DNA from 4 places in the Pseudescherichia sp. L3 genome. Region 1 is predicted to be linked to each of the others. Evidence: predicted binding sites of a transcription regulator. Region 1 holds the regulator's gene; each other region holds the start of a gene.
What was found. The regulator LexA, encoded in region 1, represses DNA repair genes until DNA is damaged. The targets are predictions, from matches to a motif close to TNCTGTATGTACATACAGNA.

Region 2: mutH (DNA mismatch repair endonuclease MutH) is a predicted target of LexA. The motif match lies at 1,267-1,286, and genes of this name have one in related genera.
Region 3: sbmC (DNA gyrase inhibitor SbmC) is a predicted target of LexA. The motif match lies at 2,373-2,392, and genes of this name have one in related genera.
Region 4: NR795_RS07380 (DinI-like family protein) is a predicted target of LexA. The motif match lies at 2,130-2,149, and genes of this name have one in related genera.

Annotation. Positions count from the first base shown of each region.
Region 1 covers NZ_JANKYC010000002.1:745,079-748,398, reverse strand. Annotated here, with positions in the region: gene plsB (glycerol-3-phosphate 1-O-acyltransferase PlsB) at 1-398, opposite strand, end outside; gene NR795_RS15080 (diacylglycerol kinase) at 528-896, shown strand; gene lexA (transcriptional repressor LexA) at 1,005-1,613, shown strand; gene NR795_RS15070 (CsbD family protein) at 1,870-2,079, shown strand; gene zur (zinc uptake transcriptional repressor Zur) at 2,157-2,672, opposite strand; gene NR795_RS15060 (conjugal transfer protein TraF) at 3,025-3,320, shown strand, end outside.
Region 2 covers NZ_JANKYC010000002.1:281,424-284,743, forward strand. Annotated here, with positions in the region: gene ptsP (phosphoenolpyruvate--protein phosphotransferase) at 1-291, opposite strand, end outside; gene rppH (RNA pyrophosphohydrolase) at 304-834, opposite strand; gene mutH (DNA mismatch repair endonuclease MutH) at 1,515-2,210, shown strand; gene NR795_RS12885 (TerC family protein) at 2,274-2,987, shown strand; gene NR795_RS12890 (putative T6SS immunity periplasmic lipoprotein) at 3,020-3,320, opposite strand, start outside.
Region 3 covers NZ_JANKYC010000001.1:1,909,897-1,913,216, forward strand. Annotated here, with positions in the region: gene NR795_RS09370 (helix-turn-helix transcriptional regulator) at 1-71, shown strand, start outside; gene NR795_RS09375 (DUF496 family protein) at 168-509, opposite strand; gene NR795_RS09380 (FUSC family protein) at 676-1,734, opposite strand; gene sbmC (DNA gyrase inhibitor SbmC) at 1,882-2,355, opposite strand; gene dacD (serine-type D-Ala-D-Ala carboxypeptidase DacD) at 2,476-3,320, opposite strand, start outside.
Region 4 covers NZ_JANKYC010000001.1:1,515,085-1,518,404, forward strand. Annotated here, with positions in the region: gene NR795_RS07355 (antitermination protein) at 1-204, opposite strand, end outside; gene NR795_RS07360 (YlcG family protein) at 201-341, opposite strand; gene NR795_RS07365 (recombination protein NinG) at 338-949, opposite strand; gene NR795_RS07370 (DUF1367 family protein) at 952-1,548, opposite strand; gene NR795_RS07375 (hypothetical protein) at 1,586-1,834, opposite strand; gene NR795_RS07380 (DinI-like family protein) at 1,875-2,108, opposite strand; gene NR795_RS07385 (DUF4435 domain-containing protein) at 2,288-3,142, opposite strand; gene NR795_RS07390 (AAA family ATPase) at 3,139-3,320, opposite strand, start outside.

The sequences.
Region 1 (3,320 bases):
GGCGAGCGGCCAAACATCACCGATACCGGCACCATCTGTACGTCCAGATCCGGGTGATTACGGTGGAGATCCAGGTAGTCATGGAACAGCTTAACGGAATCTTCTTTTGGCGTGTACCAGCTAAAAACACGCGGGCCGCTATGGATAAAGATGTAGCGCGGCAGCAGCGCGCCGTCGATCTCCAGCGGCTCCAGCGGGTCGGGCAGCTCATGTGCCAGACACTGAGCACGCAAAGTCAGTAAGTCTGCCTTCGAGTTATAAGGCAAAACGTACATAATAGGGCGTGAGGTATCGAGTCCTGGTTCCTGGGCAGGTTCTGCCGGAATCGACTTGCTTTTTACCAACACGCTTAATGGTAAATTCAGTAATTTGTAGTAAATTCGTGGCCAGCCGGACATAAACAATGTGAAGCCTCTGGTTAATAATGCCATTGCGCCGCAAGAATATCAGAAAGCGCGCAGAATATCTTTTGTACCTCGGTACGCTCGCATAGACATTGACGATAATTACATAAAAAGGTTCTTTTGATGGCCAATAATACCACTGGTTTAACCCGAATCATTAAAGCTGCAGGGTACTCATGGAAGGGCGTTCGTGCGGCATGGCTCAATGAGGCCGCCTTCCGCCAGGAGGCCGTGGCGGTGATCCTCGCTATTGTTATCGCCTGCTGGCTCGACGTAGACGCTATTACCCGCGTGCTGCTCATTGGGTCCGTAGTGCTGGTAATGATAGTGGAGATCCTGAACAGCGCGATCGAAGCGGTTGTTGACCGCATTGGCACTGATTTTCATGAGCTTTCCGGCCGGGCCAAAGACATGGGCTCAGCGGCGGTGCTGATGTCTATCCTGCTTGCGCTGGCAACCTGGGGCATGCTGCTCTGGCCACATTACCGCTAAGGTGCGCAAAATCGGGCTTGTGCGGCGGTTTTGCTCAAAATTTGGTTTCAAAAACAGTTTTTGCTGTATATACTCACAGCATAACTGTATATACACCCAGGGGGCGGGATGAAAGCGTTAACAGCCAGGCAGCAAGAGGTGTTTGATCTCATTCGCGATCACATCAGCCAGACCGGCATGCCGCCGACGCGTGCTGAGATTGCGCAGCGTTTGGGATTCCGTTCGCCAAACGCGGCGGAAGAACACCTGAAAGCGCTGGCGCGTAAAGGGGTTCTTGAGATTGTTTCCGGCGCATCGCGCGGGATCCGACTGCTGCAGGAAGAGGAAGAGGGGCTGCCGTTGATTGGCCGCGTCGCTGCCGGTGAGCCGCTGCTGGCGCAGCAGCATATTGAAGGCCACTACCAGGTCGATCCCTCCCTGTTTAAGCCCAGCGCTGATTTCCTGCTGCGGGTTAGCGGGATGTCGATGAAAGATATCGGCATCATGGATGGCGATCTGCTGGCAGTACATAAAACTCAGGAAGCGCGTAACGGCCAGGTGATCGTGGCGCGTATTGATGATGAAGTGACGGTAAAGCGGCTGAAAAAGCAGGGCAATACCGTACAGCTACTGCCTGAAAACAGCGACTTCGATCCTATCGTTGTTGACCTGCGTCAGCAGAATTTCAGTATTGAAGGGCTGGCGGTCGGCGTTATTCGCAACGGCGAATGGCTCTGATATCCTGTAAGTGCCTGTGGCAGCTCGCTTTATCCTGCCACAGCGCTTAATCTATTTTTTTGTTCCTGCATTTGCTCCCTCTTTTTTTGCCCTCTCTTCCTGTTGTTTGTTTGCCTCTGAATGGTTAAATATTCCGAATAAATCCCACCTTAGAAAATCCTTAGCTACAATTATTATCACGTTCAGCAGATAACGAACGTAACGAAGGACCAACGAATATTGCTATTCAACACCGAACGATGATGAGGATACCATTATGAATAAAGACGAAGTCGGCGGTAACTGGAAACAGTTCAAAGGTAAAGCGAAAGAGCAATGGGGCAAATTAACGGACGATGATATGACCGTTATTGAAGGTAAACGCGACCAGCTGGTCGGTAAAATTCAAGAACGTTACGGTTATCAGAAAGACCAGGCCGAGAAAGAAGTCGGCGAATGGGAAACTCGTAACGAGTATCGCTGGTAATCACGCTAGATAGACAGCTTGAATGCCCTGCCCGACGGTACAAGGATGTACCGACCCTTCCTGCTCTACCTCGTAGCCTAACGCGGTTTTTTCTTCACTAAGATGCTGTGATCGTGCTGGCACTCGCCCTGATGACGACAGGCTTCCACTTCCGAACACGCTGCACAAAGCCCGTGCGCCTCAATAACGTTATGCCGTAGCGCAAAGCCCATCTTTGCCGCTAGCGCATGCATGATATCTTCCACGCCCTCAGCCGCTTCCTCTTTTACCACGCCACAGCGATCGCAGATGAACATCGCCGACGTATGCGTGGGCTGATCGAAGAGGTGACACAGCACGTAGCTGTTTGTCGACTCAACCTTATGCACAAATCCCTGCTCCAGCAGGAAGTCGAGAGCGCGATAAACCGTTGGCGGCTTGGCCTGCGGCTCAGAGACACGCAAAAGATCGAGTAAATCGTAAGCGCTGATCGCACCCTGTTGCAGGCTCATCAGGCGTAGAACCTCAAGGCGCTGCGGGGTCAGGCGCACGTTGCGCTGCGCGCACAGCGTTTCAGCATGTGCCAGCATCTGCTGCGAAGTGGTCTTATCCATTGGGCATCCTCAAGTGACGTAATGTAATAACGTTGAAACTGCTACTTTACCATATCCTGTGGCGAACGCCGAGATCCACGCCATCCTTCCGCCCGCAAGAGGCCTTACCCCTGGCATTTACCTGAAATTTTCAACGCCCGTAGTAGAAAAACTTCCCCAATCGAATTTCCTCCTCTATAAGTAAAGAGTCTTTATAAAAAGACGCAGATTGTTACGAATAAAAATATTCTCATGCAGGTAAAAAACGAATTAGCTGCATTTAGCATCGCTTTTCACAGCAATAGTTCACCTCTCGCCAGGCGATAACTGGCAGGGCATAAATCGACCTTTGATCAATAAGACAGGGCAAACTGTGAAAAAAATTTTTAAGCTTTCAGTGGTAACACTTGCGGTCTCTTTTGGAGTAGTCACTCAGGCAGGGGCAGCGAATACATGGGCAGAAGCACGTAGTGATGCCATGGGCGGAACCGGTGTCGCATCCGCCAGCTACGGCAGTGGCGTACTGATTAACCCGGCACTGCTGGCGAAGGCCAAACCGGATGATAATGTGACTGTCATCCTGCCAAGCGTCCAGGCACAGATTACAGATAAAGATAATTTGCAGGACGAAATCGATGATATTAACGACAAAGTTGACTATTACGATGA
Region 2 (3,320 bases), 460 kb from region 1:
TTTAAAGCTGGGATGCTTTTGCGCGTCGGCGAGGTTAATCGGCTCCGCCAGCCTGCCTACCAGGCCGACGATACCCTGATCGAATGCGAGCGTGATGGTGCGGCCGCGCGGCTTTTTCAACCCGCGCGTCGCCATCAGGTAATAGCAGCGTCTGTCGTGATCGGCGAGGTAGACCGAACAGACTTCGGTATCCATCGCCAGACAGATGTCCGTCACCAGAATATCCAGCGCCTCATTAAGGCGTGGCGCGCTGGCAACTTTCTCAACTATTTCTCGTAACCGGGTGAGCATGATATGTATGGCTTATCCTCTCTTACGTCGCCAGGCAGGAGAGTGTTGTGGCTTTGGGGTGCTCTCCGCCAGCGCCATAACCACACTTGCAAACTCCTTCATCACCCGACGATAAACATCGCGCTTAAACGAGACAACCTGACGAACAGGATACCAGTAGCTTACCCAGCGCCAGCCATCAAACTCAGGGGTACTGCTGGTTTGCATATTGATATCCGCATCGTTGCTGATCAATTGCAAAAGAAACCACTTCTGTTTTTGGCCGATACAAACCGGCTTTGTGTCCCAACGCACCAAACGTTTTGGTAACTTGTAACGCAACCAGCTGCGGGTCGAAGCAAGAATACGTACATCCTTACGGCTCAGCCCCACCTCTTCGAACAGCTCCCGGTACATAGCTTGCTCCGGGGACTCGCCAGGGTTGATACCGCCCTGGGGAAACTGCCATGAGTGCTGACCGAAGCGCCTGGCCCACATGACCTGGCCTTGTCGATTACAGATTACGATACCCACATTTGGGCGGTAGCCATCGTCATCAATCACCGGACTACCTCAAAATAAACCTGAATTAAACGATTGTTTCACACTCGTGAGATACGGTAAACCACTCTCTCAATGCGCTATAACCGAATAACATTTGAATAACTCACAATTATCACCCGAGTTATAAACAGAATGGGCGCATCGGCTGCGGTTTTATTCACGATTTCTGTGGATAGAGTTGTGCAGAAGTACGGAATTACTCCGGGAAAACCCTGACGGCCCTGAACAATCAGTTTATCACTCGTAAAAATAATTTGGGACTATTCATTAGGTTATATCACGATCTTTATGCTATCGGGATCATTATGTGACGTGTATCACAGGCACGATCCGACAACTGATGAAAGATCGAACAGAGCCGGTTTTATCCACAGTTTGTGCCAATAAGTTAAGCACAATTTGTGCGAAAATTCGATTTTGGTCGCACGTCAAGGCTGTAAATGGAAACAGTAGTCCGGGTTTTTCTCACTTATCCCACTTTTCTGTGGATAACATGGTGTAAGATCCTGTTCATTGTCAGTGACCAGATTTGGAAAACATGGCGACCCGTTGCGCAACAGAGATCGCGCAAGGGAAAAAAATCCTAAAAATCATTGCGTTGTTTATCGCTGTGGGAAAAGATCTATCCCGTTGCCCCCTGTGCACTATTGCTGTTCATTTTTTAACCAGAGGTTGTATATATGCTGCCGCTCTCTCCTTTTACCTCTCCGCCAGACTCGGAAAGCGCTCTGCTTGAGCAGGCGCAGCGGTTGGCTGGGCTGACACTTGGCGAGCTGGGTGCGCTGGCTGGGCTGCCGGTTCCGGCAGACTTCAAGCGTGATAAGGGCTGGACCGGTGTGCTGCTGGAGCGCTGGCTGGGGGCGAGCGCGGGCAGCAAGCCTGAGCAAGATTTCGCTGCGCTAGGGGTGGAGCTGAAGACCATTCCGGTGGACAGCCTGGGCCGTCCGCTGGAGACAACCTTCGTTTGCGTTGCACCGCTGACCGGCAACAGCGGCGTTACCTGGGAGAGCAGTCACGTGCGTCACAAGCTGACGCGGGTGCTGTGGATCCCGGTAGAGGGCTCGCGGGAGATCCCTGTCGCCAGCCGCCGGGTTGGCTCGCCGCTGCTGTGGAGTCCAAGCGTTCAGGAAGAGCAGCAGCTGCGCATGGACTGGGAGGAGCTGATGGATCTTATTGTGCTGGGTCAGGTAGAGAGCATCACCGCCCGCCATGGCGAGGTGCTACAGCTTCGGCCAAAGGCGGCAAACAGCAAGGCGCTGACCGAGGCGGTGGGCCAGCATGGCCAGCCGATTCTGACGCTGCCGCGCGGCTTCTATCTGAAAAAGAACTTCACCCGCGCGCTGCTGGCGCGGCATTTTTTGTTGCAGGGTTATTAAATTTTTTGCCCTCGCCTGCCAGAGGCTTATAATTAGCGCTTCTTTTTTTGGCAGGACTTTACGATGTTATTTGCATGGATAACCGATCCCAACGCCTGGCTCGCGCTCGGTACGCTGACGCTGCTGGAGATTGTGCTCGGGATCGACAATATTATTTTCCTCTCTCTGGTCGTTGCAAAACTCCCGACCGCACAGCGTAACCATGCCCGGCGTATTGGCCTGGCAGGCGCAATGCTGATGCGTCTGGCGCTGCTGGCCTCTATTTCCTGGGTTACCCGGCTGACTACGCCGCTGTTCACCGTGCTCGATCATGCGGTCTCCGCCCGCGATCTGATCCTGCTGCTCGGTGGTCTGTTCTTAATCTGGAAGGCCAGCAAGGAGATCCATGAAACGATTGAAGGTGAAGAGGAGGGGCTGAAAACCAACGTTCACTCTTTCCTCGGTGCCATCGTGCAGATCATGATGCTGGATATTATCTTTAGCCTCGACTCGGTCATTACGGCAGTGGGCTTGTCGGATCATCTGTTCATTATGATGGCGGCGGTAGTGATCTCTGTCGGCGTGATGATGTTTGCCGCCCGCCCTATCGGCGAGTTTGTCGATCGTCACCCGTCGGTAAAAATGCTGGCCCTGTCGTTCCTGATCCTGGTTGGCTTTACGCTGATGCTGGAGAGTTTTGGCATTCACGTGCCAAAAGGCTATATCTATTTCGCCATGTTCTTCTCGATCGCCGTCGAGACCCTGAACCTGTTGCGCAATAAAAAGAATCCGCTGTGATCTCTCGCTCCCCCGCTACGGGGGAGCCATCGCTACTTAACCTGCCGCGTTGTTTCGCCTTCGGTAAGCGGTATGCTTTTAACATGCCCGTCTGAGAACTCAATCCCTGTTACCACGCTTCGCTGTGAAGCATGACCGTCAGACTCTTCCAGTATGTACTGCACGATGTACTGACCTTTTTCCGGGAAGTGATAAAAATCAGGTGGTATGCATAGCTTTCCATTTTTTACGGCCAGCGCGGGCGAGTCTGTTACTTTTAACTTTTGCGGAGGGGTGCCGCGCAGATTTATGGCGATCAGAGTAGGCTGGTAGCTACCGGCATCCGCAACCTGG
Region 3 (3,320 bases), on a different contig from region 1:
GTGACGATCTTGACGCCCGTTTTCCAGGGCTAATGGATATCCTGCTCAATGCCATTCATGCCGAGCAGTAGTTAACGAGCAGTAGTTAAACGGTTTGCGAGGTAAGTCAGGAACGCGGAAGGGGTAAAACGCCGGGTGGCAGCGTTGCCAGACCCGGCTTAAAAACGTTACTCGTCTTTCGCTTCAACCGCGGCGTGTTTCAGTTCGCCCATCGTTTTCAGCTTTTTAGAGATTTCACGGCGCTCTTTCGAGATCTCAGCGTTTTTGATGATGTAGTCATCTACGCGGTCCTCGTAGTCGGTCTTCATGCTGGCGATGATGCCCTGGATCGCTTCAACGCTCATGCCCGGCTTGATGTAGTCGCTCAGGTTATCCAGCAGCAGAACGCGTTTCTGGTTATCGCGGATTTTTTTCTCAACGTCCTGAATTTCACGCTGAAGTTTGTTCTTACGGCGGAACAGACGTACAAACTCCAGAACGTCCTGGAATGAAGGCTTAGTAGTTTCCATTTTTACACCCCTGCTAATATCAGATTCGGATTCGTTAAAGCAACCGCTGTAGGGTAAACATACTTTTAGGCGTTGCTGATGACAATGATTTTATCCCTCTAAATATCATAACGCTAAATCAGGCTGAATCGAAACAACCGGCTGCTGATTCATTTACGGATGCAGCTTATTTGCGCAGCGCCCGGCAGATAAGATGCGAAAGCAGCTCCAGCTGCCGCGCCAGCTCCATGCTTAACCACACGTAGCTGTGCATCGGAGTTTCCGCTAATGGCTCATCTTTATGCTGTTGGATCAGCTCCCGCAGCTCCACCACTATCTCGTTAAGCCGCTCGCTGTTGGCAAGAATCGGCTGCGGATTACCTTCGTAGAGCGCATGGGCGATGGTCAGCAGCGTTTGCTGCGTCATGGTCTGGGTCTCGCGGATCGTCCGGGCGTTAAGCATCACGAAGTGGCTGGCCCGCGACGCCCAGTGGGCGTTGATCTGCAGCTCAAGCATACACACCATGTTGCGGCTTACGGTCTGAATAGCTTCGAAAATCGCTTTCTGAATGTGCGTCTCTTTGCTGGCAGGCACAATCAGGCCGCGCATCTTTACGACATCATTGAGAATGTTTTGCAGATGCTTCTCCAGCCGCGGGCGCTCCACCAGGTTCGGTGAGAAGCCCGCCTGGTAGACACGGTTGAAGTTGGTGACGTAGTTCGCCATCTGGATACGCCAGTGCAGAAAAGCCCGCTGCGGCCAGATACCGGTAAACAGCATTGCCAGCAGCGAGCCTAAAATAACGTCTCCGCCTCGCCACAGCGCAATTTGCATATCTCCCGCCGGTGCACCCACCACAACCGCAAGCGTAATACCGATCAGCAGCGCCTGGTAGGGCTTCTTGCCCAGCGCCAGCCAGCCACAGAGAAACATCGCGGCGGCGCACCAGAGCAGCATCAGCGGCAGAGAGATCACTTCCAGCTTCAGGGCTATCAGCCCTAGCGCCGAACCGAAGATAGTGCCACCGATACGTTCGAAGGCACGCGGCACGACGTTACCCCAAAAGGAGATAGGCCCCATAATCACCACCAGGGTAATCAGCGGCCAGGTGCCCTCAGGAATGTTTAGCAGGCGCACCAGCAGAAAGGTGAGAATAAACGCCAGCGCTATTCTGGCCCCATGCACAAGGCGATAGTGGCGGTATAAGCGTATTTCAAAAGGGCTAAGTGATTTGTCGGTGCGCACCACGCTCTCCGGCTAAGACGTCCAAAGGCGCAATTGTAGCGAATTTTCGCGCCGGGGCCCTGGCGTTGTGACCGAAAGCCCCGTAAAAGCTGCTTTTAATGATTAAAATCAGTAAACAGGCTGACAGGATCAACGGTAAGCGGACGCTTAAAGTGACTTCGGCTCAACGGGAATGTGCATCTCAACGTCCCAGTAGCCGCTACTGCTGTCTGCATTCAGGTAGCGCTCAAAGCAGGGCCGGGCCGCTATCTGGTAGTAGGCATCCGGGAGCAGGCTGTCAAAAAAGAGATCCCAGGTTTTTTCAAACTCTTCGTTATAGACCCGCGCCCGGGCCACAGCATACTGACCGCCGGGCAGCTCGCTCAGGATCACTCCCTCGCTGTTTTCCGGAACGGTGAACCCTTCGGGCACTGAAATAACCGTGTCGGCACGCAGTTTCTCCGGCGGGACTTCGTCGGGGTTATCGTAGTAGACGGCGATCCACTCCTGCGGCTGGAGATGATTACTTTGCACCCACAGAGTAAGCTGTGCAAAACCCTGCTTAACGGTCTTTTCCCACGGACCCACCAGATGAAACCCGGCAATGGTGCGCTTATCGAGCTGTTTGATACTGTAGTCCATGCTGCCTCCGCGATGATTGCTGTATGGATATACACTCTCTCTTTTTAAGGGCTTACTGTCACCCCTGAACTGTTCAGTATGCGAGCAGACTCGCAGAGTTGCCAGCCTGCCCGCGCTCTCTTACAGCACGTGGTGCAGATAGTCGCTCATACGTGAGAAAACGCCGCCTTTCTCAATCGCTTCCAGAGTGACCAGCGGTGAGCGGGCAACCAGCTTGCCGTTATCATATAGCTCCACCTCGCCCACCTGCTGGTTCGCGGGCATCGGCGCTTCCAGCTCTTTACCGTTCAGCACGTACTTGGCTTTGATGTGGTCCAAATCGGCCTTGGGCAGTGCCAGCCAGAAGTCGCGGTCCGTACCCAGCGCCACCTTCTCTTTATCGCCGTACCAGACGCGCTCGCTTCCTACCTGTTTCCCTTTATGCAGGATCTGTACGGTATCAAAGTTATCATCGCCCCAGTGCAGCAGCTTACGTGCCTGCTCCTCACGACCTTTCGGGCTTTCACCGCCCATCACGACCGCGATCAGCCGCCGCTGGCCGTTAACGCTGGAAGCAATAAGGTTAAAGCCCGCCCCGGAGGTGTGGCCGGTTTTTAGACCGTCGACGTTGAGCGACTTGTCCCACAGCAGGCCATTACGGTTCTGCTGGGTGATACCGTTCCAGGTGAGGCTCTTCTCGCTATACATGTGGTAGAACTCGGGCTCACCGTGAATGATGGCTCGGGAAAGTACGGCCAGATCGTAGGCCGAGCTGTGCTGGCCCGGTGCATCCAGACCGTGGACGGTCTCAAAGTGGGTATCGCGCAGGTTGAGCTTCTGCGCGTAGCTGTTCATCATCTTCACAAACTGCGGCTGGCCGCCAGCAACATAGTCCGCCAGCGCCACGCAGGCGTCGTTGCCGGAGTCAACGATCAGGCCACGGCTCAGATCGCGCACCGTGATGCGATCCCCCGGCTTGATAAACA
Region 4 (3,320 bases), on a different contig from region 1:
CGTGATCGCCCTCTCACGGTCATTATGGCTGATCCCCATTTTGCCCAGGAAAGCGCTATAGCCCATCGCGGCGCGTTCCTGTGTCATGCCCATGGCAGCCATGATATCTGTGCCGGTAAGCGAGTCTGAGCCAGTGGCGCGCGGTGAGTCGCTAATCATCGTCGATTTAGCGAAGTGGTATTTTATGGTGTTTTCGAGGTTCATGCCCTGGTCCCTGCCATCTGGTAAATACGAATAAAGTTGCGAAGAATGCGGTAATCCACCAGCACCGAACCCGGGCGGCGATAAATGCGTAGGCGCTGCCAGCGCGCCCGGAGAATGTCGATAAGCTCTGTTTTCATGCTGCCACCTGCTTTTTCAGCGCGCGTAAATCTGCCAGGGCGGTGAGCCTGATTTCTCTCAGTTCCTCAACCGTCCAACGATGTGGTGTGTTATTGCTTTCCAGAGCCTGAACCGTCTCTTCGCCGTAAAGCTCCACCAGCGCGGCGCGGTAAGCCTCAATGTTGCCCGATTTATGGATATTACAGACGTCGCACTGGAGATGGATGTTGATACGCGTGAAGCGCAAGTGCCCGGCGGCGGCAGTAGTCCGATAATGGCCGGCATGCCAGGCAAATGGTTTTTTGGTACCGCAGGATATACATCCCTTCCCGGCGGCCAGCTCGGTTTCACGGCAGATATCGTTTACGGCACGCTGTGTCAGATCTACCCAGTGTTTGAGCGGTTTAACCGCGGCCTTCCGCTGGCGCCAGGCGGCACGCTCTTTTTTATCAGTTGCCTTCTGGCGAGCGGATTCTTTGCGCTGCGCCTCTGCACGGGTCTTCGCGGCCTGTTCTTTGCCAACCACGGTGGCACATTCGTAACTGCAGACCACCTGCCCGTCCCGCGCAGGGTGAAACCACTGACGGCAATCGTTATTTGCGCACTTACGGCGGGGTTTCTTAGTCATGCTCAGCCCCCGAAGTGCTGCAGTTGCGCAGCGGCGTTCTCGGCCTCCGCCTGGCTGCGGAATGCGCGGGAGAGGATCCAGCGCCAGAGCACATCGAGCGCTGCGCGATAGAGCTGCTGGAACTCCAGCTCGTCCATGCTGGCAAACGCGATGCTGCGGGGATGTCGGCGGAGGGTGCCATCAGGCAACTGAATGGCGTCGCAATGACCAGCCTCCACGATCACCCATGAACGATAGGCGTCGAAAGATTTGCAGATGCTGATGCTACCGGCGCGCTTATCAGCGATGCGCACCAAATACTGCTCAGCTGCATCCAGCAGCGCGCCTTCGCTGCCGCTGAACGCAGCCAGGAATTTAGCGTAGCCGGTGACCAGCCTGCGCTCGTTAGAGGAGATCGCCCCGCCGGTAGGCTCCCAGTATTCGAAGCCTAGGTTAAGCAGCGCAAAGAATTTACGGTGAAATGCAGGATTGCGCAGCTGGCGGAAATCCGCCTCGAGTACCGCGCCAAGCTTGCATTTTGAATGTAGAAATTCGCTGGTCTCCGGCGTAGCGGGGATCAGGATTCCTGAGGACTGCTTGATGAGTTGTAATTGCGCCATGGTGTTCACTCCGTGGCGCAGCAGGTTTACCGGCTGTTCAGACCGATGAGATCATATTATCAGATGGGCCATCAATACGATAGCCAAGACCCGTGAGGAATTGCACAACGGCATTTGGCGTAAAAATTATTTCTTCGTCCAGCAGCGGGCGCATGGAAATCATCCCGCCGCTGCGATAGACCAGAAAGCGGTCACCCGCCGGAAAGCTACACATCACTGCTCCATCAGTCCGCCTGACAACGTCATACCAGTCAGCGTCTGATGAATTTAAAGCACTGTCACCCACATTACCCCCCTGTTCAGCCGTAAAACGTAGCTCGCGCAAATCAGTTAAACCAGTCGTTAGCGCTTTCCCAGGTTTCCTGCAAGATCGTCTCTACTGCTTTCTTATGATCTTTGTCACCGCCCATGACGCTAAGGCTGTCGGTCGATGCGCGGCGCACAGTAAGTTTGCACCCTGAGAACTGATTGTTTAATCGTTTTGATAGCTCGCTCTCAAGTGCTGACATAGCGCCGTCCGGCAGTTTTTTTGTACGCTCTATGGTAACTTCTACACGCATAATGCTCCCTCCCACTGGAATTACTGTATAAATAAACAGTACACGCAATAGCGAGAATGATCAACTTGTTAAGCATGTAAAAGACCTTATGCCAACTTCTTACCCTATAGTTAACCCACTGAATAAAAAAGAAATAACCTCCCACTAATAACAAACCCGCCTTAGCGGGTTAAATATAATCAAGAAAATCTCAAAAGCTCTATAGGTACAGGCGTTGCACAAGCCAACCTGCGCCTTTCTAACATAAGTGGATCTTTTGTAATTCTCAATTCCTTATGTCTAGAGAGATATATTTTCAAAGAAGAAAACCATAATTTTATAAATTCGAATAGATACTTCCCTTTAATTGCTCTTTCATATGGTAATTCTTCAAATAACTTGATCAAGTTTTTAGCATCAGCGCTTTTTTCATCGACCTCATAACCTATTATTCTTGAAGCGTCTTTCAGTTTTATATTTTTATACTCAACATTAATAACTGATGATATTTTGTCATAAAACTTAGCTTTACCATTGATATTATGATTAACAAATAACGGCTTACATAATTGCTTAGCCAACTCATTAAACTTAATCAAATCAGCTTCAAAATCATGTTTAACTTTCTCAAATAAGTCTGACCAAGTAATATCCATCTTGAACTCATCTTTTAAATAGCTCTTTACTGAGCAAGAGTTGATAATATAATTTTCAATAGAGTAGCAAGAAAGAGTAACAATGCATTTGGAATTGTGCTCATTAATATCATAATCATGATCTACAAAGAAATAACAGCCAGATAATATCTCTTGATCATCTTTTTCCAAAGCGTGTTCGTAAAGCTCGATTATTTGTTTTTTACCTTTTGCAATTAAATGTCCAGAGTTGTTGTAAGTGGAATTACGCTTCATCCACTCATCATATACAGGATAATCGTCTACACCTTCAAAAACAAAAATTTTATCGAAAGAAGAACTTTTCAGCAGAATTTCTTGCTTAAGTGGATTTCTGGAGAAAATTTCTTTTTTCATATTATTTAAGAGGTTTTCGCTCATGAGACATAACCTTTGCGAACCTTCATAGAAGTCGCGAATGATTCTAATTCATTATCAAAGATAAATGGTGAATGAGTTATAGCTATAACTTGTTTAACATTCTCTCCAGCATTCAAATCTGGCAATATCATTCTCTGCCAGTCGATTGATAATGATAACTCAGGCTCGTCAATTAATA